Regions from separate parts of the Streptomyces sp. NPDC104202 genome, predicted to be linked through region 4. Evidence: riboswitches for the same ligand, from Rfam matches in the RefSeq annotation. Region 4 holds a riboswitch; each other region holds the start of a gene.
The links. A riboswitch is a leader RNA that binds a small molecule or an ion and turns the genes downstream of it on or off. The one in region 4 is predicted to bind cobalamin.
Positions count from the first base shown of each region.

Region 1: another riboswitch for cobalamin. It lies ahead of ACZ60W_RS17065 (cobalamin biosynthesis protein); the one in region 4 lies ahead of ACZ60W_RS05980 (energy-coupling factor ABC transporter permease).
Region 2: another riboswitch for cobalamin. It lies ahead of cobN (cobaltochelatase subunit CobN); the one in region 4 lies ahead of ACZ60W_RS05980 (energy-coupling factor ABC transporter permease).
Region 3: another riboswitch for cobalamin. It lies ahead of ACZ60W_RS00845 (acyl-CoA thioesterase); the one in region 4 lies ahead of ACZ60W_RS05980 (energy-coupling factor ABC transporter permease).

Region 1 is NZ_JBVJMN010000023.1:31,444-33,631, reverse strand. It holds gene ACZ60W_RS17075 (inorganic phosphate transporter) at 1-316, shown strand, start outside; gene ACZ60W_RS17070 (hypothetical protein) at 329-550, shown strand; cobalamin riboswitch at 664-803, shown strand; gene ACZ60W_RS17065 (cobalamin biosynthesis protein) at 839-1,813, shown strand; gene ACZ60W_RS17060 (cobyric acid synthase) at 1,810-2,188, shown strand, end outside.
Region 2 is NZ_JBVJMN010000005.1:67,360-69,547, reverse strand. It holds gene ACZ60W_RS05190 (cobalamin biosynthesis protein CobG) at 1-766, opposite strand, end outside; cobalamin riboswitch at 832-983, shown strand; gene cobN (cobaltochelatase subunit CobN) at 1,023-2,188, shown strand, end outside.
Region 3 is NZ_JBVJMN010000001.1:184,049-186,236, reverse strand. It holds gene ACZ60W_RS00850 (hypothetical protein) at 1-301, shown strand, start outside; partial or broken gene ACZ60W_RS00845 (acyl-CoA thioesterase) at 571-903, opposite strand; cobalamin riboswitch at 1,033-1,256, opposite strand; gene ACZ60W_RS00840 (LacI family DNA-binding transcriptional regulator) at 1,307-2,188, opposite strand, start outside.
Region 4 is NZ_JBVJMN010000006.1:8,637-10,824, forward strand. It holds gene cbiQ (cobalt ECF transporter T component CbiQ) at 1-246, opposite strand, end outside; gene ACZ60W_RS05975 (energy-coupling factor ABC transporter substrate-binding protein) at 253-663, opposite strand; gene ACZ60W_RS05980 (energy-coupling factor ABC transporter permease) at 669-1,367, opposite strand; cobalamin riboswitch at 1,397-1,617, opposite strand; gene ACZ60W_RS05985 (PTS-dependent dihydroxyacetone kinase phosphotransferase subunit DhaM) at 1,735-2,157, opposite strand; gene dhaL (dihydroxyacetone kinase subunit DhaL) at 2,154-2,188, opposite strand, start outside.

The DNA of each region.
Region 1 (2,188 bases), on a different contig from region 4:
CCTGGTGGGCGCCGGCGCCGAGTTCCTTACCAAGCAGGGCACCTGGGGCATCGCCGCCGTCGCGGTCCTGCTGGTGGCCGGCTCGGCCGTCATCTGGGCGCTCTCCCGCCGCAAGCCGGTCGACCAGCACAACGTCACCGCCGACGACCTCGACGCCCCCGAGCCCGCGGGCGTGGTGACCACGGCGATCGCCGCCGTCACCCCGCCGCCGGCCGGTTCCGTCGCCGCCGTCGCGGACGAGGACCTCAAGACCACCATCCCCGCGCCGGCTCCCACGGACCCGGCCGCTCCCCCCGCCCCCGCGGCCGCGGTGTAAGGAACCAACGACATGAAGATCGACTGGGCAGCCCTCGGCTCCGTCTTCGGAGTCAGCCTCGTGGCGACCGTCGCCCTGGTGGGCCTCTTCACCCTCGGCGTCATCGGCCTCTCCAAGCAGGAGCAGGCCGCCGCCCAGGGCGGTTCCGCCGCCCTGGCCCGCACCGGCGCCTATGCCTGCTTCGCCCTGTGCCTGGCGGCCGTGGCGTACGGCATCTACCTGATCGTCGTCTGACGGTCCCCGGTACCTCGGCCGGGCGGTCCGCACCTTCGGGTGCGGGCCGCCCGGCCGTCGTGTTTGTGGTGCTCCGCACAGTGACGCGACGCAGGTCAAGGGTGAGTTGACGGCTGTTCTCGGGCCGTGGTGGACTGCCGAGGCCATTACGGCGGCAGCAGAGGAAGTCCGGTGCGAATCCGGCGCGGTCCCGCCACTGTGACCGGATCCCCAGGGTCCGGGAGTCAGGAACTCTCGCCGCCGGTCACGTCGATCCAGGGCGCGGACCCTGAGTGAGGACATTGCGCCATGCCCGGCCGCAGCCGCAGCGTTTCCAGAGCCACCCGTGTCTTCGCGTACGGAGCGACCCTCGGCCTCGCCGTCGACCGGCTGGTCGGCGACCCCCGTCGCGGGCATCCCGTCGCCGCCTTCGGACGGGCGGCCGCCGCCGTCGAGGAGCGCCTCCACCACGACCACCGGGGCTGGGGCGCGCTGCACACCGCCGTCTGCGCCGGCGCCACCGCCGCGGCCGGAGCCCTGGCCGCCCGCGCGGTCCGGGACAGCCGGGCCGCCTCCGTCGCCCTGACCGCCGCCGCCGTGTGGGCCGTGGTCGGCGGGACGACCCTGGGCCGCGAGGCCCGCGCGATCGGCGGGGCGCTGGAGGCCGGGGACCTGGAGGTGGCCCGGGAGCGGCTGCCCCACCTCTGCGGCCGCGACCCACAGGCCCTGGACGGGCCCGCGATGGCCCGCGCGGTCGTGGAGTCCGTCGCCGAGAACACCTCCGACGCCGTGGTCGGCGCCCTCTTCTGGGGCGCCGTCGCGGGCGTGCCGGGGCTGGTGGGCTTCCGGGCCGTCAACACCCTCGACGCGATGGTCGGCCACAAGTCCCCCCGCCACCGCCGGTTCGGCTGGGCCTCGGCGCGGCTCGACGACGTGGCCGGCTGGCCCGGCGCGCGGCTGACCGCCGCCCTCGCCACCGTCGCGGGCGGCGATCCGCGCGGGGCCGCACGGGCCTGGCGCGCGGACGCGGCACGGCACCCCAGCCCCAACGCGGGCCCGGTCGAGTCCGCCTTCGCGGGCGCCCTCGGCGTACGGCTCGGCGGAACCCTCGCCTACGGGGGGCGGGTCGAGCACCGGCCCGTGCTCAACGGGGAGGGGCGGCCGGTCGAGGTCGCCGACATCGAGCGGGCGGTCCGGCTGTCCCGCCGGGTCACCGGACTGACCCTGGCCGCCTGCGTGGGCGGCCGGCTGATCGTGAGCGCGCTGAAGCGGAGGAACGCATGAGGGGTGGCGGACTGCTCGTCGCCGGGACCACGTCCGACGCCGGCAAGAGCGTGGTGACGGCCGGAATCTGCCGCTGGCTGGTCCGCCGGGGCCTGAAGGTGGCGCCGTTCAAGGGACAGAACATGTCCCTCAACTCCTTCGTCACCCGCGAGGGCGCCGAGATCGGGCGGGCCCAGGCCATGCAGGCCCAGGCCGCCCGCGTGGAGCCGACCGCGCTGATGAACCCGGTGCTGCTCAAGCCCGGCAGCGACCGCTCCAGCCAGGTCGTCCTGATGGGCAGGCCCGTCGGCGAACTGAGCGCCCGCGGCTACCACGGGGGACGGCAGAAGGAACTCCTCGAGCCCGTCCTGGCGTGCCTGGAGGAACTCCGGGGCA
Region 2 (2,188 bases), on a different contig from region 4:
AGACGGTGAGCGGCGGCGGTACGGGGACGGGCTCCGCCCCGACCCCGGCGCGGGCCAGGGCCCCGGCCCACCGCGGTACGTGGGTGTCGGGCAGTTCCCGCGGCCGCCAGGCCCCGGTGCCGGCCGCCTCGGCGGCGTCGAGGAAGGCGAGGGCGGCGGCGAGGGCGGCGCGGACGGCGTCGGCGGCGTCGATCCGGAAGGCCGCGGGGCCGAGCCGCAGCAGGGCGGTCCCGGCGGGCTCTGCGACCAAGCTCACATCGCCGCCGAGTCCGGCCACCTCGCCGCGGCCGTCGTCGAGGACGAACAGGAACCGTCCCGAAAGGGACGCGGCCCGGGGCTCGGCGCAGAGGCCGGCGTCCAGCCCGCGGGCCCACAACTGCACGTCGGCGCGGCCGAGTCCGCCGAGTCCGGCGGTGGGCGAGGCGATGACGTTGCGGACGCGTTCGTGGGTCGGGGAGGGCAGCAGGTCGGCCGCGGCGAGCAGCTCCGCGAGCCGGGCCCCGCACCCCTCCGGAAGGCCGCGCAGCTCCGCGTTGCCGCGCGAGGTGACGCTGATCCGCCCGTCGCCGAGGGTCTCCGCCGCGTCGGCCAGCACATGTGCCTGACGTGACGTCAGGCGGCCTGCGGGGAGCCGGAGTCGGGCCAGCCGGCCGTCGTCGGCCGCGTGCAGGCGCAGCGCCCCGGGGCAGGCGTCGCCACGGTCCCGTATGCGAGGTTCGCCCGGTTCGGGCGGCGGGGGTGGGGTGGGCGGCATGGCGGCGAGCATACCCACGGGAAACCGGCCGACCACCGGGTGTGATCCTGCCGACCCTTCGGCCCCCCGACGGCACGATCTACTATGCAGACGGCATGGGGTCCCAGGACCCCGGGGAGGAAGCCCGGTGAGAATCCGGCGCGGTCCCGCCACTGTGAGCCCGTACCGGTCGTGCCTCGGCACCACCCGGGACGGGTGAGTCAGGAACTCCCGCCATCCACACGACCACCCGGGGCGCGGACAACCCCGAGGAAGGCCTGCGCACGCCATGCTTCTGCTGCTGTCGCACTCCGACACCGACCTGCTCAGCGCCCGCGCGGCGAACGCCGGATCCGCCGGCGGCCCGGTCGAGTACCGCTTCGCCAACCCCTCCCGCCTTCCCCTCGCCGACCTGGCCGGCCTCCTCGACGAGGCCGAACTCGTCGTCGTCCGCCTCCTCGGCGGCCTCCGCTCCTGGCAGGAGGGGCTCGACGCGATCCGGGCCACCGGAAAGCCGCTCGTCGTCCTCAGCGGCGAACAGGCCCCCGACGCCCAGCTGATGGAGGCGTCCACCGTCCCCGTCGGCGTCGCCACCGAGGCGCACGCCTACCTGGCGCACGGCGGCCCCGCCAACCTGGAGCAGCTGGCCCGCTTCCTCTCCGACACGGTCCTCCTCACCGGCCACGGCTTCGAGGCCCCGGCCGCCGCCCCCACCTGGGGCGCGCTGGACCGCACCCCGCGCCGCACCGACGGCCCGACCGTCGCCGTGCTCTACTACCGCGCCCACCACATGAGCGGCAACACCGCCTTCGTCGGCGCCCTCTGCGAGGCGATCGAGGACGCCGGCGCCCGCGCCCTGCCGCTCTACGTCGCCTCCCTGCGCGCCCCCGAGGCCGCACTCGTCGACACCCTGCGCACCGCCGACGCCATCGTCACCACCGTCCTCGCCGCCGGCGGCACCAAGCCCGCCGAAGCCCAGGCCGGCGGCGACGAGGAGGCCTGGGACGCGGGCGCGCTCGCCGCGCTCGACGTGCCGATCCTCCAGGCGCTCTGCCTGACCGGCTCGCGGTCCGCGTGGGAGGAGAACGACGAGGGCCTCTCCCCGCTGGACGCCGCCAGCCAGGTCGCGGTGCCCGAGTTCGACGGCCGGCTCATCACCGTCCCGTTCTCCTTCAAGGAGATCGACGAGGACGGCCTGCCCGCGTACGTCGCCGACGCCGAACGCGCGGCCCGCGTCGCGGGGATCGCCGTCCGGCACGCCCGGCTGCGCCACATCCCCAACGCCGAGAAGAAGCTGGCGCTCGTCCTCTCCGCGTACCCCACCAAGCACTCCCGCATCGGCAACGCGGTCGGCCTCGACACCCCCGCCTCCGCCGTCGCCCTGCTCCGCCGGCTGCGCGAGGAGGGCTACGACTTCGGACCGGAGGAGGACCTCCCCGGCGTGGTCTCCGGCGA
Region 3 (2,188 bases), on a different contig from region 4:
CACCTACGGCCCGTCGACCGTCCCCGTCGGCGCGTTCTCCGCCGACCCGGAGCCGTACGCCCCGGCCGGTTCCGCTCCCACCTGGGTGATCAATCCGCTGGACGGCGTGCTGCTGCGGCCGCACACGGACACCTCCCGGCTGTACGGATGCTGCCGTCGGGACGGGCTCGACGGGCCGAACCTGGTGTGCGGCCGGTGCGGGAGCGAGGTCGGCGTCGAGATCTCCGACTGCTGGACCGAGTACGACGTCCGGCTGCTGAGCACGGCGGTGACGCGGGGTCCGGACGGCAGGCCCTCCTGAGGCACGCGGTCCGGCACGTACGCTGAGCTCACGGACGCCCCGTCCTCACCGCTCGCGCCCTCGTGGACGATCGACACCCGGCCGGTGGAGCTGTTCGTGCAGACGGAGACGGAGACGGACACCCGATACCGAGGGTGTCCACCCAGGGGCGGACGGGCTGGTGTGATCACGGCCCCCAGCCGGTCGCCGGTGTCGGACGCCGTCGCGGGACCCGGCCGGGACCGGTCGCCCGTTCCTCAGGAGGAGCCGGGCAGGGACGCCGCGAGGGCGGGCACGGGCCGCGGATCGCCGTCGGCGTCGACGGCGACGAAGGTGAGGAACGCGGTGGCGACCTCGGTCGCGGGGCCGGAGTGGTTCCAGCGCTCGGCGGTGACCCGTACGCCGACGGTCATGGAGGTCCGGCCGGCGCGTTCGAGGCCGGCGTCGACGCTGAGCAGGTCGCCCGCCCGGACCGGGGCGAGGAACGTCATGCGGTCGACGGAGACGGTCACGGCCGGACCGTCGGCGTGGCGTCCGGCGGCCGCCGCGGCGGCGTCGTCGATGAGCTTCATCATCACGCCCCCGTGGATCGTGCCGTACAGGTTGGTGTCGTGCTCGCTCATGATGTGGGCGAGGACGACCCGGGAGTCGTCCGGCGTCTTGAGCGGGCGGGCAGGGCTGGTGACGGTGGGATCGGCCACGTCAACTCTCCTTCGCGAGTCGCGGCAGGGCTGGTCCGCACGCCAGGGGTGTCGGCGGGCGGGCAGCGGGCAGGTCTTCGGACTCGCGGGCACGTCCTCCTCGTGGAGGGCTCCTACTGGCCGTCGCTTCCCAGGTCCGGTACGTCGGACCCAGTGCTGTGTGACGGCGGTCGTTCCCGCTCACCGCTGCGGGGCAGTCCCGGATTCCCACCGGGTTCCCTCTTGCGACGCATCCCGCCTGGCGGACGGGGCGAACCAGCTGCGCGTCCCACCCTACGTCGCCCCGGCCCGGCCTCCGCTCGGCGGCGCCGGACCGGACCTGCTGTCAGGTCGACTCGCGGACCACCAGCTCGTTCGGGATGACGACCGGCTCGCGGGGGCCGCCCTCGATGAGTCCGAGAAGGAGGTGGACCGTGGCGATGGCCTGGTCGGCCATCGGGCTGCGGACGGAGGTGAGCGCCGGGGTGGTGTACGAGGCCGCCTCGATGTCGTCGAAGCCGACGACGGCCACGTCCTCGGGAACGCGGCGCCCCGCCTGGTGCAGGGTCCGCAGCGCCCCGATGGCCATGAGGTCGTTGCTCGCGAACACGGCGTCCAGCGCGGGGTCGTCGTCCAGGAGCTGCCGCATCGCCTGGGCTCCCGACGCCCGGGTGAAGTCGCCGAGCGCGACGATCGACCGGCGGCCGGTGTCCCGGAGGGCCTCGCGGTAGCCTTCGAGGCGTTCGCGTGCCTCGAACAGGTCCAGGGGTCCGGTGACGGCGGCGATCCTGCGGCGGCCGCGCTCCAGCAGATGGCGGACCGCGAGCGAGGCGCCCCCGACGTTGTCGAGGCCGGCGTAGGGCACCTGGGGCGCCGACGTGCGGTTGAACGAGGCGATCGGCAGGCCGGTCCTGGCCAGGGCCGCCGGCAGCGGGTCCGTCCCGTGCAGGGCGACGAGCATGACGCCGTCCACGTGCCGGCCGGCCACGTACTCCTCCACCCTGGCGCGGCTGCGGTCGGACTCCGCGAGCATGAGGACGACCTGCTTGCCCGCCGCTTCCAGTTCCCGGCTGACGGCGCGCACCACGGTGGAGAACAGGGGATCGTCGGAGACCACGCCCTGGGGCGGATCGGAGACGACCACGGCCACGGCGTCCGTGCGGCGGGTGACGAGGTTGCGGGCGGCCGCGTTGGGGACGTAACCGAGTTCCCGCACAGCCCGCATCAC
Region 4 (2,188 bases):
GAGCAGCGGCACCGCCCCCGTGACGCAGAAGCCGAGCGGCACGCGGAACGCCCGCCACAGCTGACGGCCCGCCACACCGGCCGGACCGAGCAGCACCCCGAGCGTGGCCGCCGCCACGAGCACCGCGCCCGGCCACGGCGGCAGACAGACCGCGCACAGGGTCAGACCGAAGCCGAGCAGCGCCTTCTCGGCGGGATGGCGCGCACGCCAGCGGCCGGCGTGCGCCGCCGCGTCGATGGGCAGCATCGCCGGCTACGCGTCCCGGCCGGGGACGGGAGCGTCGGCGCCCGCGGCGCCCTCCCGGCCCGCGTCGTCCGCCGCGCCCTTCCCGCCGGCCCGCTCCTCGCCGTCGGCCGACGCGGCCCGCGCCGCACCCTGGCGACGGCCGCGCCGCAGGCCGAAGTAGTACGCCAGGACGCCGGCGCCGAGTGCGGCCTGGAGGGCGAACAGGGCCGACTCGATCTCCCCGGACGGGGGCTCGTACAGGGGGCTGAACCAGGGTTCGTAGTCCGGGTGGAGCTCGGTGATCGCGGTCTCCGCCTCGGCGTCGGCCCCGGTGAAGGGCTCCTCCTTGTGGTCGCCGAGGCCCAGCACGAGCGGCAGCACCGCGAGCGCCGCGACGGCGAGGAGGAGAAGGGCGTTGATCCTGGTGTTCCGGCTGATCCCGCTCATCGCGCGGCCGCCTCCTCGTGGCGCCCGGCCGACCGCGGGGCGAGGACGCCGAGACGGGTCAGCTCGCCCTTGCTCGACTGGGTCAGCAGCCGCATCACGAGCACGGTCAGCAGGCCCTCGCTCACCGCCAGCGGGATCTGCGTCACGGCGAAGATGCCGCCGAACTTCGCCAGCGCACCCGCGAAGCCGCTGCCCGGGTCGGGGAAGGCCAGCGCCAGCTGGACGCTGGTCACGCAGTACGTCGAGAGGTCGGCGACGAACGCGCCGAAGAAGACGGCGACCATCAGCGGCGCACCGAACCGGCGCACCAGCAGGTAGGTGCCGTACCCGGCCCAGGGGCCGACGATCGCCATCGAGAAGGCGTTGGCCCCCAGCGTGGTCAGACCGCCGTGGGCCAGCAGCAGCGCCTGGAAGAGCAGGGTGATCGTCCCCAGGACCGCCATGATCGGCGGCCGGAACAGGATCGCGCCCAGGCCCGTGCCGGTCGGGTGCGAACAACTGCCCGTCACCGAAGGCAGCTTGAGCGCCGACAGGACGAACGTGAAGGCGCCGGAGGCGCCGAGCAGCAGGGTGGACTCGGGGTTCGCGCGGACCTCGCGGGTCAGGGCGCGCACCCCGTGGACGACGAACGGGGCGGCCGCGACGCCCCAGGCGGCGGCGTGCGCAGGGGGAAGATACCCCTCGGCTATATGCATGGTCGGAAGACCCTCTCCAGCACCTCGTGGATGGACAACGCACCCTGGCCGGTCTCCTGGCTGACGGTCATGCCGTCCGACTCCGCCTTCCCACACCGCGACGGTCTCCCGTCGCGGTCCAGTGGCTTCCCCGAGGGGGTGGAGCCGGACCTCCCGATCACAGTGGCGAGGGCCGCACCGGTACTCCACCGGTTTCCCGTACACCAAGGCCCTGCGACATTAGTGCGTTGACCAGGTACATCACAACACGGTCGCCACCCGGTGCGGCCCCTCCGTCACTCCGCGCACCCGCCGCCGCGGCGCACTCCCCGGGGCAGGAGTACGCCTCCGAGGTCGGCTCCCTGCGGCGGGAGCGCGCCTCCGAGGTCTACTCCTTCCGGTAGGAGTACGCCTCCGAGGCCGCGGCCGCCACCGCGTCGAGGTCCCCGCCGGCGCTCGCCGTCACCAGCGCCGCCACCGCTCCCTCGACGAAGGGGGCGTCCACCAGACGCGCCCCCTCCGGGAGTTCGTCGCCCTCGGCGAGGAGGGCCTTCACGGTGAGCACGGCGCTCCCCAGATCGACCAGGAGCGCCACCCCCGCGCCCCGGTCCACGGCCTTCGCCGCCGCCGAGATCAGCTCCGCGCTCGTCCCCAGCCCCCCGTCGGGCAGACCGCCCGCCGGAGCGAGCGGCGCGAGGTCCCCGCCGCCCGCGAGCCCCGCGGCCAGCCCGGCGACGGCCGCGGCGACCGCGGCGCTGTGCGACACGAGCACGATGCCCACGGGAGCCGCCCCGCCCGCCGCCGGGCTCACGACGCCTCCCCGGCGGACCGGCCCTCGGCCG